Pseudobacter ginsenosidimutans: one gene and its partner. The protein of the gene in region 1 binds, or shares a complex with, the protein of each later gene. Links are inferred from orthologs where the notes say so. Each region holds a gene or a part of one and is shown on either strand. Other genes may lie near its edges. The genes, in order: mnmE and mnmG.

Region 1 (7,737 bases):
TATCAATCCGTTCACATTGAAATAAACCTTTAACAAACGGCTCCATTGCCTGTGGCAAATGAAATGCTACCTGGAAATTAAGATCCTGGCTCAGCAGTTTCAGGCGGTCGCCTTCTATTTTAAAAGGGCAGCTTATTTGTGAAAAAGTAAACAGTTTGAAGCCCTTACCATAGCCTTTTTGATGTAAAAAAGAAGCATAATCTTTATCACCTCTTGCTATAATATGGTACAGCACTGCTGATAAAGGATACTGATAGTTTATAGGAATTACTAAATCAGTCTGTTGGCATGTTAATGTGATTAAAAAACGCATTTGTTTAAATAGCATGCACCGCCTTGCATTGATATAGGCAAGTGGATTTAAAAATTAATTAGTGGTAAATAAAAGTGGCTATTTATCAGAGGGAACAACAAGTTAATAATAATATCTGTTGTTATAATGTTTTAATCCACAATATTGTTCTAAGCAATTAACGGCAGTACCACCCAAAAGTACCGCTCATGGGTGAGCAGACAGGTAAATTTTTATTTCAATTCAGTTCCATCAAATACTATTTTTCGCATCAAAGCTGTTGCAGAAATAATACAAAGTGTTCATAAGTAATCATCCCAATGTTGGAGAAGATTTCCACATTAATCATTAAGACAACTATTAAGTCAATTGAAAATTTGAGGGGGATGAAACAGTATAAGGAAAATTTAATATTTTACCTGTAATTTATTCTGAACAGTTATGAATGACTTCTGAATTGTTTAGAGTTTTGCTTATGATCAATACAATGATATTAGTTTGTGAGATCAATGCGATCATTTCCCGATACAAAACTTACTAAATATATAATCTAACCTATCCTCATTCGAGATCTCTCCCGTGATCTCTCCGAGATAATGCAAGCACCTCCTAATATCTAACGCTAACAGATCACCCGGAATCTTATCATCCAATCCTCTGTGAATATCAGACAATGAACTCGCAACCTGCTGCAGCGCATGCTGATGTCTTGCATTGGTAACCACCGTTCCTTCTGTTTGCACTGAACCATGCAAAACCATCTCTACCAGTTTATCTTTCAACTCATCCACATTCCAGCCAGATTTTGCAGAAATGAAAATCTTTGGATCGATGGATGCGTAAGTTGATAACAACGATTCTTCTGAAGATTTATCCGCTTTATTCCCCACCAGTAAAAACTCGATTGACTGCTCTTTGAAATCCTTAACCAGAGTCCCCAGCTCATCTGCACTCATTTCATTGGCATCGAACAGGTACACCACTACATCGGCCTGGCGCATTTTCTCCAGGCTCTTTTCCACGCCGATACTTTCTATCACATCACTCGTATGTTCTCTTATCCCCGCAGTATCTATCAAGCGGAAGAGGATACCGTTGATGTTGAGTGTTTCTTCAATTGTATCCCGCGTGGTTCCTGCGATATCGCTGACGATAGCGCGGTTCTCATTGAGCAATGTATTCAGCAAAGTGGATTTACCGGCATTGGGTTTCCCGATGATCGCTACCTGCACACCGTTCTTGATCACGTTGCCAAGTTGGAAGGACTGCAACAAATGTTGTACAGTTCTCTCCGCTTCATTGATCAGGTTAAAGAATTGTGTCCTGTCTGCGAACTCCACATCTTCCTGGGAAAAATCGAGCTCCAGTTCTATCAATGCCGAGAAAGTGAGCATTCGTTCACGCAAGCCCTGCAATACAACAGAGAAGCCTCCACGAATATTGTGCAGGGCCGCTTTGCGGGATGCTTCTGTATTGGAAGCGATGAGATCCGCAACAGCTTCAGCCTGCACCAGGTCCAGTTTTCCATGCAGGAAAGCACGTTGAGTGAATTCACCGGGCTTTGCCAGTCGGGCACCGCGACTAACACAGGCATTGATCACCTGCTCCTGGATAAACGGCGAACCATGACAGGATATTTCTACCACATCCTCACCTGTATATGATTTCGGTCCTTTGAATAATGCCACCACTACTTCATCCAGTGCGATCTCTCCGTCTTTGATGAAGCCCACGTGCAACGTATGACTGGACTGTTGTAGAAGGTTTTTGGAAGGGAAAAGCTCATTCACGATTGAAAAGGCTGTGGGTCCGCTCAGGCGGATCACCCCGATAGCCCCTACTCCGGATGGTGTGGCCAATGCAACAATCGTATCGTCCCAACCTGACAGCTTTCCCAGCATATGAATCAATTTCGTCAAAAGTAAGACGGAACGAACAAAAAAAATCCTCCCGGCCTTATGGCGGGGAGGAAGGGTTAAAGGTTTGGAGTCTACTATGATACCCGGGACGGATTATTCATTTGCCAGTAAAAAGCCGATAGGCTGTTTTTTGTAAGATTTCACATGGCGCTTATTTTGAACCGCTGGAATCCATTTGCCGCTTTTCTGGATCACCCTGATGGCAGCATCACGCAGTTCTTCGGGCCCGCTGAGCGCTTCTACATTGCTCACATTGCCTTCAGCATCTACTATGAACTGGATGATCACTGTTCCCTGGATCCCATTATCAATGGCATCCTGTGGATAATTGCGCTGGAGCTGTTTGATAAGGAACCTTCTCCAGGCTTCGGAGCCGCCTGGATAGGATGATTCGATCTCCACTTTCATGAAGGGCTCATCTGATTCTTTCTTCACTACTTCTTCTATCACACCTGTTGATACACCTTCACCTTTCATTGAAGGGGGAGCAAGCGTTCCATCGTCAGGATTGCCATCAATGTTTTGTGTGCCGATTTTGACTTCTTCCAGCTCTGCATTTTCCGGTGGTCTTTCTTCCGGTCTCACTTCATTGCTGATCACCGGAGCTGTGTAAATCCTCGTGGCAATCTGTTTGGGTGGCTCCGGCGGTTTGGGTGGAGGAGGCGGCTTCACTTCCTCTTTTTCCGTATTCACTTTTTCAAGCTCAATATCCTGCACATTCATTAATGTGGCCTGCCGTTCTTTTTTGCTGTTTGCCAGCAACATAGTACCAATAAAGAACAGGATGATAGTTAGCATTCCGGCAAGGCTTAATAACATACGGCGCTTATAGGATTTGCGTAGCTCATATGCACCGTATGATTTATTCTTGCCATCGAAGATGATGTCTAAGACATCTGCAGTCAGAATGTTTGAAATTTCCATGGCTATACGTTTTGATATAAGACGCGCCAGCACTGCATTTCCATACAATTTCAAACAATTTTCGTGTACACATTCACGTAATAAAAAAACCCTTTCGTATTCACGAAAGGGTTTCGAATATGCTTTACTGTTAGAACTTCTTAACCATCTGTTTCGAGACGGAAGACGATAGGTTGCTTCTTGTAGGATTTCACCTTACGGCCGTTCTGTACAGCAGGTTCCCACTTACCGCTCTTTTTGATTACGCGGATAGCTTCTGACCTGAGTTCTTCCGGACCGCTGATGGCTTCCACTTCGGACACCATACCTTCTTTGTCTACGATGAACTGGATTACCACAGTACCCTGTACCTCATTGTCGATTGCTTCCTGAGGATAGCGAAGGGTTTTGTTCAGGTAACGCATCCAGGCAGGGGCGCCACCGGGATATTCTGATTCGATCTCCACTTTGGTGAAGGTCTTATCCCAGTCTTCTTCCACTTTCTTAGGCGCTTCTACCACACCCTTACCGGCATCTTCCACCGGAGGGGCTACGATACCTTCATCTTTCACACCTTCCTGGTTCACAGTACCGATCTTGGTTTCTTCCAGTTTTTCAACTTCTGGTGGCTTCTCATCTTCCTTTACTTCCTCGTCTTTCACGATTTTAGGAGGAGTGAATTTAGCCATTTCCACTTTGGGAGGATCTGGTGGTTTTGGGGGAGGCGGAGGTGGCGGTTCTTCCCGCTTTTCCTCTTGCTTGATCTCCTCCAACTGCACGTCCTGCACCACCATTTCCTTCGTTTCATCTCCCTTGTTCAGGGAGTTGGCGAGGATGTAACCCGCGAACAACAGGATACAAACTGACGCCGTGGTAATAAGCGCGATGCTGAGACGCTTATTATAGGTTTTGCGCAGTTGATAAGCTCCATACTCCTTGTTCCGTCCGTCGAAGACGATATCAAGGATATCAGAGCTTAATATTTTGTTACTTTCCATACTTGTTCTTTGTTATAAGATGCAATGTCTGAACGATTCCACAGGAATAATCCTGATTATTTCTGAGAGGCCGCCATCAAAGCGAGCTCCTGATCAAAGATATCAACCAGTGCATAACGCTTTACTTCGTTGATTGCCATTTCATCGAGCATATCTACAGTATTCTTGTAAGTAGACTCGGGCCCTGGCTTGATCACTACTACGAAATCCTCAGGATTGGTGGTCTTCTTTTTATCGATGATCACCTGGCGGATCTCTTTGAAGGTAGCGCTCTTAAAATTGGAACCATCCGGAAGGAGCTCACCTGCATAGTAAAAGATCTGGTTGTCCTTTCCAAGCATGATGGAAAGAGCGCCGGAAGCTTTTACCTTGTTCTGATCTTCAGGTTTTTCCGTGTCTTTCGGCAGGAAAAGCCTCATAGCAGTAGGTTCGCTCATGGTAGTCGTGAAAATGAAGAACGTAATCAGGAGGAAACCCAGGTCCACCATGGGAGTAAGGTCTACTCTCGTAGAGAGCTTCTTCCCTTTCTTGACGCCTGGCCCCTTCTTATGTCCCCACCCGACGAGGTATCCATTTCTGCCATATCGCAATTTTTTTAAATTAATAATAGATTTACTCATTGTCAGTAGACCTCCCACCGGTTCTTTGCTGTGTCTTCCACAGATCAGTTCCTTCGGGAACACCTTGAGGGTCAGTGATCATAGAGAACTTGAAGATCTCGTTCTTCTTCAATGCCGTCATAATTCCCTTGAATGAGGGATACTTGGCATCGTTATCACCTTTCACAAAAAGGTTCATTTTCTCGCCCTGGAAAGCACTGTTTACAGCGCGCATCCACACTTCCATCTCGTTATTTGCAGTGTCTGTAACGGGGATACCGTCAGCCTTAAAGTTTTTCAACTGGTCAGGGGTCAACTGCAGGAAAGACTTCAGTTGGGAGAAAGGAACGCCGATGTAGGCTCCGGCTGCTCTGAAAGATTTCTTCTCAACATCAGTGAGATTCAGTGATTTCCACTGGCTCACCAGATCCAGGATAGCATCTTTCTGTTCAGTATTCTCATCACCGATAGAGAGATAAGCCTTTCCTTCTTTGTCCATCGTTATAATAACCATGTTCTTGGAATCCACAGGCTTGGTAGAAACAGACTTAGGCGTAGTAACTGCCAGAGCTTCCGTGGGTTTGAACTTGGTAGTAAGGATGAAAAACGACAGCAAAAGAAAAGCCACATCGCACATCGCGGTCATGTCTACTGAAGTACTCTTCCGTGGGACTTTAACTTTTGGCATGATGTAATAGTTTCTGTTTGTTTTTAGATGCTTGTTCAGCCAATTTCCATATCACCTTTCCAAAATAACCTGAAAAATTTCCATATGATGGGTTCATGCAGGTACGGGATCGGGGAAGGTTTGGCTCACTCTCCTTATTTATAAAGAGAAGCGAAGCTTTGTGTCAAAGTGAAACCTGATTCATCGATACCGTATGTGATAGCGTCGATCCTTGTTGTAAAGATGTTGTAGAAGATGATCGCGAATGCAGAAGTACCGATACCGAGGGCTGTGTTATACAGGGCCTCAGAGATACCGCGTGACAGTTCTGCAGCAGCAGCACCACCACCTTCAGCACCGAGAGCAGCGAATGAAGTGATCATACCCAATACAGTTCCAAGCAGACCTAACAGGGTAGCTACTGATGCGATCGTGGACAGGAACACCAGGTTCTTTTCCAGCATAGGCAGTTCAAGAGCTGTAGCTTCTTCAACTTCTTTCTGGATAGCCATAACTTTCTGCTCAGTATCCAGCTCAGTATTGCTGATCATTTCTTTGTACTTGCGGAGGCCAGCTTTCATTACATTACCTACGCTGCCTTTTTGTTTGTCGCACTCAGAGATTGCCTGATCAACATTCTTGTTAGCCAGGTGATATTGAACCTTGCGGATGAACTCAGCAATGTTACCGGTACCGGTAGCTCTGCTGATGGTCAGGAAGCGCTCAATGATGAAAGTTATTACAATTAAGAAAGTTGCGATAAGGATAGGCACAATGATACCACCCTCGTACATTCTCACCAAGCCACCCTTTGGTCCTTTGTGATGCGGCCAGAAACCTCCTTCGAGATCGGGTTGGGTAAAATTGCTTGCGTTACCCAGCACGAACCTCCAGATTACGTATCCGCCAATGATACAAAGAACAGGAGCTAACCAGGAAATGGAATTGCTCTTCTTTTTGGGTTGAACCGATGTACTACTCTTCACGGGAGTGGCAGTTGGTTTTGTCTCAGCCATGATTGTTTGTTTTTTTTAGTGTTTGAAAAAAATTAAGTCTATCTGTAGTTAAAATTCGGCCCACAATTCTAACGAAAACTAAAATTTTTCCAACAAATAAATTGGAAAAATTTTTTCAGCAAAGGCTCACAAGATAAGGAATTTGTTGTATGTGGTGCTAAAAATAAGGCAATTGGTTGAATAAAACCATGTGCTTCCTGATCTTAATTTAAAAACAATTTAATCGAACAGGATTTCGACCATTTGTGTAATGTACGGCCAAAATGTGAATTTGTTTTTTATAACTTCAGCAACTTAAACACATTTTAACATGAGAAGAAACCGCTGCTTACAAAAAGCGCTGTTCCTGTTGGCGGCCGGCTGTATCACACTCACAGCTTCTGCCCAGGATAAAAAGTCCGCACCTCCGGCTGGAACCGTGCCCCCGGCTACGCCGCAGGCCCCTCCCAAACCTGGTCCCAAACCGTACAAAGATGTTATCACAGACAAAGCCATTACCCGTAAGGGTCTTTTCAACGTTCATAAAGTGGACGACAAATGGCTGATCGAAATCGGAGACTCCACCCTCAACCGGGATATCCTGGTTGTGAACAGGATCTCCAAAGCTCCGATCGATACGCGCGCCGGCTTCACCGGTTTCGCAGGCGATGAGATCAACGAGAATGTGATCCGTTTCGAAAAAGGTCCAAACAACAAGATCTTCATTCGTAACATCTCCTACTCTGTCTATGCCAAAGACAGCACCAAACCGATGTACAAATCGGTGGAGGTGAACAATATTCAACCCATCGCAGCCGCCTTCGATGTAAAAGCTTACACACCCGGAAATGATGGATCCGTGATCGATATCACTGACTTCATCGCCGGAGATAACGACCTCTTCTTCTTCGCACCTTCCATCAAATCCGCCCTCCGTCTCGGCGGTGTTCAGCCAGACAAATCGTATACGCTGGACATCAGAACTTACCCCATCAATACGGAAATCAAAACCGTAAAAACGTATTCAAAATCTCCGGCTCCTTCCCCCATTCCGGGTATGATGCCCGCAGGCCCCGGAGGCAATGCCACCTTCGAACTGAACACCTCTCTGGTGATCCTTCCCAAAGTGCCTATGAAGCCCCGTTACTATGACGACAGGGTTGCGTATTTCACTACTGAATATACTGACTTTGATGCTGATCCGCAAGGCGTGAAAGACATTAGCGTGGTTACACGCTGGAGACTGGAACCCAAACCGGAAGACGTTGAAAAGATGAAACGCGGCGAACTGGTTGAACCCATCAAACCCATCATCTTTTACATCGATCCCACTACTCCATCCAAATGGGTCCCCTACCTCATCC
Region 2 (7,674 bases), 840 kb from region 1 along the record:
AAGAAGAGTTTTCCACTTTTACAGTTTTCTTGTCGCCTGCATTTCCGTAGAAAGCAGCTTCCGCGAATTCCCTGCTGAGTTGTCCGAATTTGTTGGATTCGAAAGTATACTCGCCGTGTGTTTCTTTGCTTCCCATGTCGTCTGAGTACTTCACCACCATGCTGTCGAAGCTGGCGCCATTGCGGATGGCAGTGGTGATGCTGTCGATCAGGAATTTGGCGGCGCTGTCTGTTCTCACTTGTCCTGCCTGGGGATCTGCGATCTTAACGAGGATATGTCTCACTTTCACAGTATCGGGGATAGCTCTGCGTCCGATCATTTTAGCGATGGTGTAGTTACCACCATCGAGATAAGGTCCGAACACCTGGCCATCTCCGAGTTGTTTGATGGAATCTGCATTGGACACTTTCATGTTGCTGCCAAGTACGTATGCATTATAATAAGGAAGCTCGCTGTTATTGCGGAGGAGAAAAGATTCTACGTCTTTTTCGGGAGCTGCAGCAAATTCATTCTTCACAGTGGCAACTGCTTCGTAGGAAACTGCGCTGTCGGCTGCAGTGGGCGCAGCATCGAACATAACATATTCAATACCTCTCGCTTCATCCTGCTGATAAGCTTCTTTATTCTCGTTCACATATTGTTTAACATCTTCATCGGTAACCCTGATAGCAGAATCACCAACAGAAGAGTAAGGAATGTTTACATAAGAGATATTGGAAACCTGACTGTTCTCTGTATTCATTTTCTCAACCAGCCATTTTGGAGTGTAAGCGCTGTTACTGATAAGTGAAACGAATTTCTCTTTCATTCTGGCTTTTTCCAGAGCGGGAAGGAACTCTCCGTAGAAGCTGTTAAATTGCGGAGTGTTCTTTTTAAGTTGGTTGATGGTTTGATAAGCAGTGTGTGCATCGTATGCACCGGTCTTTGGATCGGTGAATTGCTGACGCAGCATTTGGGGGGGATTTTCTCCGTACAGGATATCACCGCGCTCGTCTTTTCCGATTTCGGCGAAGCCGATCTTTTCAAATTCATTTCCGAGGATGGCATCTTCTACGTATTCGTTCCAGAGGCTTTCACGGATCTGACCGCGGAGGCGTTCGTCAACAGGATAGTTCTGCGCCTGGTAATTTTGTTCCGCAGCTTTGTAGCGGGAATCAAATTCATACGCATCTATCTTCTTACCATTCACTTTACCTATAACGTCTGAGGAACCGCCGAACATACCGCCTCCTCTTCCCTGGAAGGCATCCTGTACAATAAAGGCGATAAGGGCTAACGCAATCGCAGCGATGATGATCCACGCGGCTTTGTCGCGGATAGTTTGAATGACTGACATAGTGATATAAGTCCGTACGGTTTTTGAAACGGATGGCAAAAATAAGGGAAATACATTTATGAACAAACTGTGGAAAAAACCACAAAAGCGGCATGACCAGCGGGTTTGATGTAATTCACATTCCGGCGAAGCCGGCAAAAATTTTTGAAAATTGAGGAATTGTGAAACAGGGCGTGAAAACAGTTCCCCCAGCACTTCGTTAATAACCCCAATTTCGTGTGGATAACCCGGGTTTTTGCACATCACCATCCGGGGATTCCTGGCGGATAAGTTTCGAAGAGCCGGCGGAAGTTCAGGTAGGTGTAAATAAACCCCGAGTTATTCCACTCCAACTAACAGAAAAATGTAATGTTCAGAACGATGTTTTTATCCGGGGCCTTTTTAATCCACCGAAGTGGAAAAAGTTGAAAAATACAGAACAGACCGAGCTTCCTGACTGTTAATGAATTGTGGATAACTGTGGATAAAGGCGTTGTTGTAACTTTACCAAAAATTTGCACTTTGGATTTATCCACGAATCCACAGCCGTAATAGTAATAGGTTTTTATAAAAATAATTAATTAATATAGAATACTATGGCAGATATTAACATTGGCGTTGCAAAGGAAAAAGTTGAAGCGAAAGGATTTTTGGATCTGGAAGTGGATCCGCAACTGGATCTTTTCAACGAGATCGAAAAAATGAAAAAAGAGAAAAACGCCATTGTTCTCGCGCACTACTACCAGGAAGCGGATATCCAGGATGTGGCTGACTATATCGGGGACAGCCTGGGCCTGGCGCAAAAAGCGGAGAAGACGGATGCGGACATCATCGTTTTCGCCGGCGTCCACTTCATGGCGGAAACTGCCAAGATCCTCAACCCTCACAAGAAAGTGTTACTGCCGGATCTGAAAGCAGGTTGCTCGCTTGCTGACAGCGCACCGCCAGCTGCTTTCAAAAAATTCAAAGAGCAGCACCCAGATCACCTGGTGATCTCGTACATCAACTGCACAGCCGACATCAAGGCTCTCAGCGATATCATCTGTACTTCCTCCAATGCGAAGCAAATTGTGGAAAGCCTGCCACCAGATCAGAAGATCATTTTTGCACCGGACAAGAATCTGGGTTCTTACCTGGTGAAGAAAACAGGGCGCGATATGGTGTTGTGGGATGGAGCCTGCATGGTACATGAGATCTTTAGTCTCGAAAAGATCATGAAACTGAAAGTGCGTCACCCGGAAGCGAAGATCATTGCGCACCCGGAATGTGAAGAGCATGTGTTGAAAGTGGCCGACTATATCGGCTCCACCACGGGACTCCTGAAGTTTTCGCAGGAAGATCCGGCCAAAGAGTTTATCGTTGTTACAGAAACAGGCATCCTGCATCAGATGCAGAAATCCTCTCCGGACAAGACTTTCATCCCTGCACCACCGGATAATGGTTGTGCCTGCAATGATTGTCCTCACATGAAGTTGAACACATTGGAGAAATTGTATCTATGTATGAAATATGAGCTTCCTGAGATCAAAATGGATGAAACACTTCGTCAGGCAGCACGCAAACCGATCGACAGAATGCTTGAGATCAGCGCCCGGTACGGGTTGTAGGCGATTTCTGTTCGAAACTTGTGAATAACTGAGTGTTGAATTTTGTTTTTTCTGGATCGATCGATGGAATGTGAATAGCGGCAGGAGGAATTTTAAACCTCCTTCCTGAACTTCAAAATAGCAAACTGAGTACTGAGACATGGGGGGAGGGGATAGTGGAAATTTAAGCTGTCTGGATCGATTTTGGAAAATTATGAAGAAGTATGTGAATAAGTCTAGTAAATTTGTAGACTGATAGATTTGAATTTTATTTTTATGGCTGAAGATTTGCACATTGCCAAAGGCTCGAAGCAAGAACAGTATATTGCGCTAGTCCCGCAAATAAAAGGTTTACTGGAAGGTGAAACTGATCTGATCGCAAACCTCGCCAATATTGCGGGTGCGCTGAAAGAACAGTTTGGTTGGTTATGGGTTGGATTTTATATCGTGCGTGAAGAAGAGTTGGTATTGGGTCCATTTCAGGGACCAGTTGCGTGTACACGTATCCGTTATGGTAAAGGTGTTTGTGGAACTGCATGGAAGGAAGCTACAACTGTGATCGTTCCTGATGTGGAAGTATTTCCTGGCCACATTGCCTGCAGTAGTTTGTCGAAGTCTGAAATTGTTGTTCCGGTAATTCGTGATAAAAAAGTAAAGGCCGTACTGGATGTTGACAGTACAGCCCTGAATGAATTCAATGCAGTTGATCAGAAGTACCTGGAAGAGATCATTGAGCTGATCAACTGGCCTTAGATCATCTTCCCATATAGACCATGAGGATCTGCACGTCGCTGGGGTTTACTCCACTGATACGACTTGCTTGTCCGAGCGTCCTTGGTTTTATCTTCTTGAATTTTTGTAGTGCTTCATTGCTCAATGCTGCTACACGATCATAATCGAAATTGTCCGGGATCATAAGATCTTCCAGAGAGCTCATCTTCTTCACGATCTCTTTTTCTTTCTCGATATAAACATCGTATTTGATCTGGATCTCTGCCTGCTCAATGATCTCCGGAGCAAACACTTTCAATGGAGCAAGGGAAGGTAGTTCCTGGATCATTTCTTTCAACCCGATATTAGGACGCAGCAATAATTGAATGGATTTGTTCTTATGTGGCATTGGGGCAGAGTTGTATTTCGCCAGGAATCCATCGGCTTCTGAAGGATCAACTGAGATCTCCTTCATGAGTTGTTTGATCTTTTCTGTGCCATTTCTTTTTTCGATCACGGCATCCATTCTTTCCTGGGAAGCGAGACCCATGCGATAACTCAGTTCGGTTAACCGGAGATCTGCATTATCCTGGCGGAGCAATGTTCTGAATTCTGCACGTGATGTGAACATGCGATAGGGTTCCTCGGTTCCCTTACTGATGAGGTCATCAATCAGTACTCCGATGTAAGCATCACTTCTTTTGAGGATGAGCGGATCCAGTTCTCTAATTTTTTGATGTGCATTGATACCTGCCATCAAACCCTGGCAGGCTGCTTCTTCATATCCTGTTGTTCCGTTTATTTGTCCTGCGAAAAAGAGATTACCGATCAGTTTGGTTTCCAGGGAATGCGTTAACTGGGTAGGGGGGAAGTAATCATATTCAATGGCATATCCTGGTCTGAATATCCTTACATTTTCAAAGCCTGCAACCTGTTTCAAGGCTTCATATTGTACCTCTTCCGGAAGGGAAGTGGAGAATCCATTCACATAGATTTCAACCGTATTCCAGCCTTCGGGTTCAACAAATAATTGGTGTCTTTCCCTCTCAGCAAAGCGATTGATCTTGTCTTCAATACTTGGGCAATACCTGGGGCCTGTTCCTTCGATCCTTCCGGTATACATAGGGGATCTGTCAAAACCAGTCTTCAGGAGATCATGTACTTTCTGATTAGTATAAGTGATCCAGCAACTGATCTGTCTGTTTGGTTTTGGAGTATTGGTATAGGAGAAGCCAGTGATTTCATCATCTCCTTTTTGTTCTTCCATTTTTGAATAGTCGAGAGACCGGCCATCAACCCGGGGAGGTGTACCAGTTTTGAGGCGATCGCTTTCAAAGCCAAGGTCCACAAGTTGTTCGGTAATTCCTGTGGCGGCTTTTTCTGCTACTCTGCCTCCTCCGAATTGCTTCTCTCCAATATGGATGATACCATTAAGGAAGGTTCCGCTGGTTACTACAACTGCCTTTGAGTTAATGGAATGGCCAAGACCTGTAACCACACCTGCTGCTCTTCCATCCTTGATTATGATGGATTTGACCATATCCTGGTAGAAATCTACATTCTTTGTTTGTTCAAGTTTCTCTCTCCAGGTAGCGGCGAAGAGCATCCGGTCGTTCTGGGTTCTGGGACTCCACATAGCCGGACCTTTAGATCTGTTCAGCATTCTGAACTGGATCATACTGAGATCGGTAACAATGCCTGAGTATCCACCGAGAGCATCGATCTCCCGTACGATTTGTCCTTTTGCAATGCCTCCCATAGCTGGGTTACAACTCATCTGGGCGATCACCTGCATGTTCATGGTGATCAAAAGAACCTTTGATCCGAGGTTGGCGGCAGCTGCGGCAGCTTCACATCCGGCATGTCCTGCACCAACCACAATAACATCATAGTTAGGAAATATCATGGTGCAAAATTAAATGAATGAAACGGAAGTGGAAGAAAAGTGTTCCACGTGGAAACATTTTATGGCGAACAATAATGTGGATGAAGCTCTCAGAACCACTAACGAAAGTTCGCTTTAGATAGTAAGATTTATTTTGGGTGTTTGGATGGGGAAGATGCCGGGTAAAAGGATATGGTAAGTCTGAGCTCTTTTCAGAGGAATGAGTTACCATATATGAGGGGATGCATAACTGTATGTTTTAGCATTAAAGATTAGGAGTATTGGTTTTGATATAAACAATTGTCTGTGACCCTAACCTAATTGTGGACTTCTCTTTTGTTAATCTGTTGGATGTATTGTTCTTTGTATTTCCGTAAAGGTAAAATTGTCACTTTCAGCGAAGGAGACAGAAGTTGTCTCAGTTCCTTCCATAAGGATTTGCAAGAATTACTGCCATTGTCTTTGCTAAGCTTTATTCTATGCCTGATTGTATTTGCAGATAAGGGGGTGGAATTCAGGTCGAGATTGATAGGATAGTGTAATGTAGCAGATGAGATACCTTATCTCTGAGAACTTGATTTTATATCCCTGACAGGGAGATTGTAAGAAATTCTTTAGATTCTCCCGTTCCACGTGGAACGATCTCTGTGAAAAGGTGCTTTTGAATGCCTTTTGGTATAAGATGGGTAGTTGTAATACTCAAGGAAGGGGAGAGTTATTATTAAATGAAGGTTGATGACTTTGGTACTAACTCTTTTATAAAATTATAGTCCATTGATACGGAATACCCAGGGCTATTAAAAGTGGGGATTCTTATTGTTGCATTTAGAATTTCGCCTGTTCTATCTTAGAGAGGATATTATCCAGGCTGAACCAATGAATGGAGATGACTTATCCTTAGTTTGGTATGTAACCATTATAAGCTCTCAATCCAGATCATTCCATAAAACCTATTCCATCTTCCTGCAGTATTGGTTTGAAAAACAAATCTTTAGAATGATACTGGTAAGAAGGATTAGTGGTGGGTGACTGAATGATATTTTCATTCCTAAACTGCAATTCGATAAGTTCGAATCGGTTAAGGATTGAAAGGTTAATTGAAGATGAATACTTACTTGTCGAAGTATAGCTTCAGGTATTTGTCTTCCATCTTTCGCATCAGGATCTCTTCCGCCTCAGTCTTGTCTTTATAACCGCACAAATGGAGTGCGCCGTGAAAGATCACCCGGTGCAATTCTTCCTTAAATGAGGCATTGAAATTCTGAGCATTATCTTTCACCCGGTCAATACTGATATAAATCTCTCCGGAAATCAGGCCGGGCTCAACAGATAAATCAAAGGTGATGATGTCTGTGTAATAGTTATGTCTGAGGTATTGCTTATTGATCTCCAGGAGGTAGGCATCGGAACAGAATACAAAACTCAGTTCCGTCAGTTTTTTCTTTTCTCTTTTGAAGATATTGATGATAAAGTTTTTCAAGAGGGTCCGGTTTGTCAGGGACACTTTTTCTGCAAAATGGAAAGACACACTGGCCGGTTGTTTTATCATCATTTTTCGAAATTCGTAAAGTTTATTAAGGAATACAAAGCTACATTTGTTCATGATTCGCATGCCACTTGAAGGCATATTAAAAAGAGGAGAAGATCTGCAATTTCACTGAACCTGATGCATCTTCCCATGGTTATGAATATGATTAAATACTAAAGATGAAAAGACTTTCAGAGCTGGATTCAGGGCGTAAGGCAAGAATACTTTCTTTCGAGAACAATGATCTCTTCCTGAAACTGATGGAAATGGGTTGTGTGCCTGGAGAACTTGTAAGGATAGATCAGATCGCTCCACTGGGAGATCCCATCTCCATCAGCGTTGCCGGTTATAGTTTAAGCCTTCGTTTGAACGAAGCAGAGAATATCTTTGTGGAAGAGCTTTCTTAATCACATTTCACTTCCATGAAAATCGGCTTATATTTCGGTTCATTCAATCCAATTCATCACGGACATCTTATCATTGCCAATTATATGGTTCAGGAAACTGACCTGGACCAGGTTTGGTTTGTAGTTTCTCCGCAGAATCCGTTGAAACCTTCCAACGGCCTGCTCAATGAATACCACCGCCTCTTCCTGGTTCAAACAGCTATCAAAGCTGAACCAAAGCTCAAGGCATCCGATATTGAATT

Evidence for each region.
Region 2: the proteins of mnmE (region 1) and mnmG are in contact, whole or in part, in a solved structure (PDB 9HIP), measured with the Escherichia coli proteins. The link is inferred for Pseudobacter ginsenosidimutans from one-to-one orthologs.

Annotation. Positions count from the first base shown.
Region 1 is NZ_CP042431.1:789,168-796,904, forward strand. The notes cover bases 1-2,926. They hold mnmE (tRNA uridine-5-carboxymethylaminomethyl(34) synthesis GTPase MnmE), read right to left. Parts: upstream 2,194-2,926; coding sequence 808-2,193; downstream 1-807. Other genes in these bases: cas6 (CRISPR-associated endoribonuclease Cas6), read right to left, coding at 1-328; FSB84_RS03025 (energy transducer TonB), read right to left, coding at 2,305-2,926. Also shown: more of FSB84_RS03025, read right to left, coding at 2,927-3,135; FSB84_RS03030 (energy transducer TonB), read right to left, coding at 3,276-4,112; FSB84_RS03035 (ExbD/TolR family protein), read right to left, coding at 4,169-4,702; FSB84_RS03040 (ExbD/TolR family protein), read right to left, coding at 4,725-5,399; FSB84_RS03045 (MotA/TolQ/ExbB proton channel family protein), read right to left, coding at 5,534-6,394. UniProt on the Escherichia coli protein: Exhibits a very high intrinsic GTPase hydrolysis rate. Involved in the addition of a carboxymethylaminomethyl (cmnm) group at the wobble position (U34) of certain tRNAs, forming tRNA-cmnm(5)s(2)U34.
Region 2 is NZ_CP042431.1:1,625,702-1,633,375, reverse strand. The notes cover bases 3,088-5,950. They hold mnmG (tRNA uridine-5-carboxymethylaminomethyl(34) synthesis enzyme MnmG), read right to left. Parts: upstream 5,519-5,950; coding sequence 3,656-5,518; downstream 3,088-3,655. Other genes in these bases: FSB84_RS06720 (GAF domain-containing protein), read left to right, coding at 3,178-3,654. In the rest of the region: FSB84_RS06730 (peptidylprolyl isomerase), read right to left, coding at 1-1,336; quinolinate synthase NadA, read left to right, coding at 1,912-2,922; rRNA maturation RNase YbeY, read right to left, coding at 6,609-6,977; FSB84_RS06705 (FeoA family protein), read left to right, coding at 7,205-7,432; nadD (nicotinate (nicotinamide) nucleotide adenylyltransferase), read left to right, coding at 7,448-7,674. UniProt on the Escherichia coli protein: NAD-binding protein involved in the addition of a carboxymethylaminomethyl (cmnm) group at the wobble position (U34) of certain tRNAs, forming tRNA-cmnm(5)s(2)U34.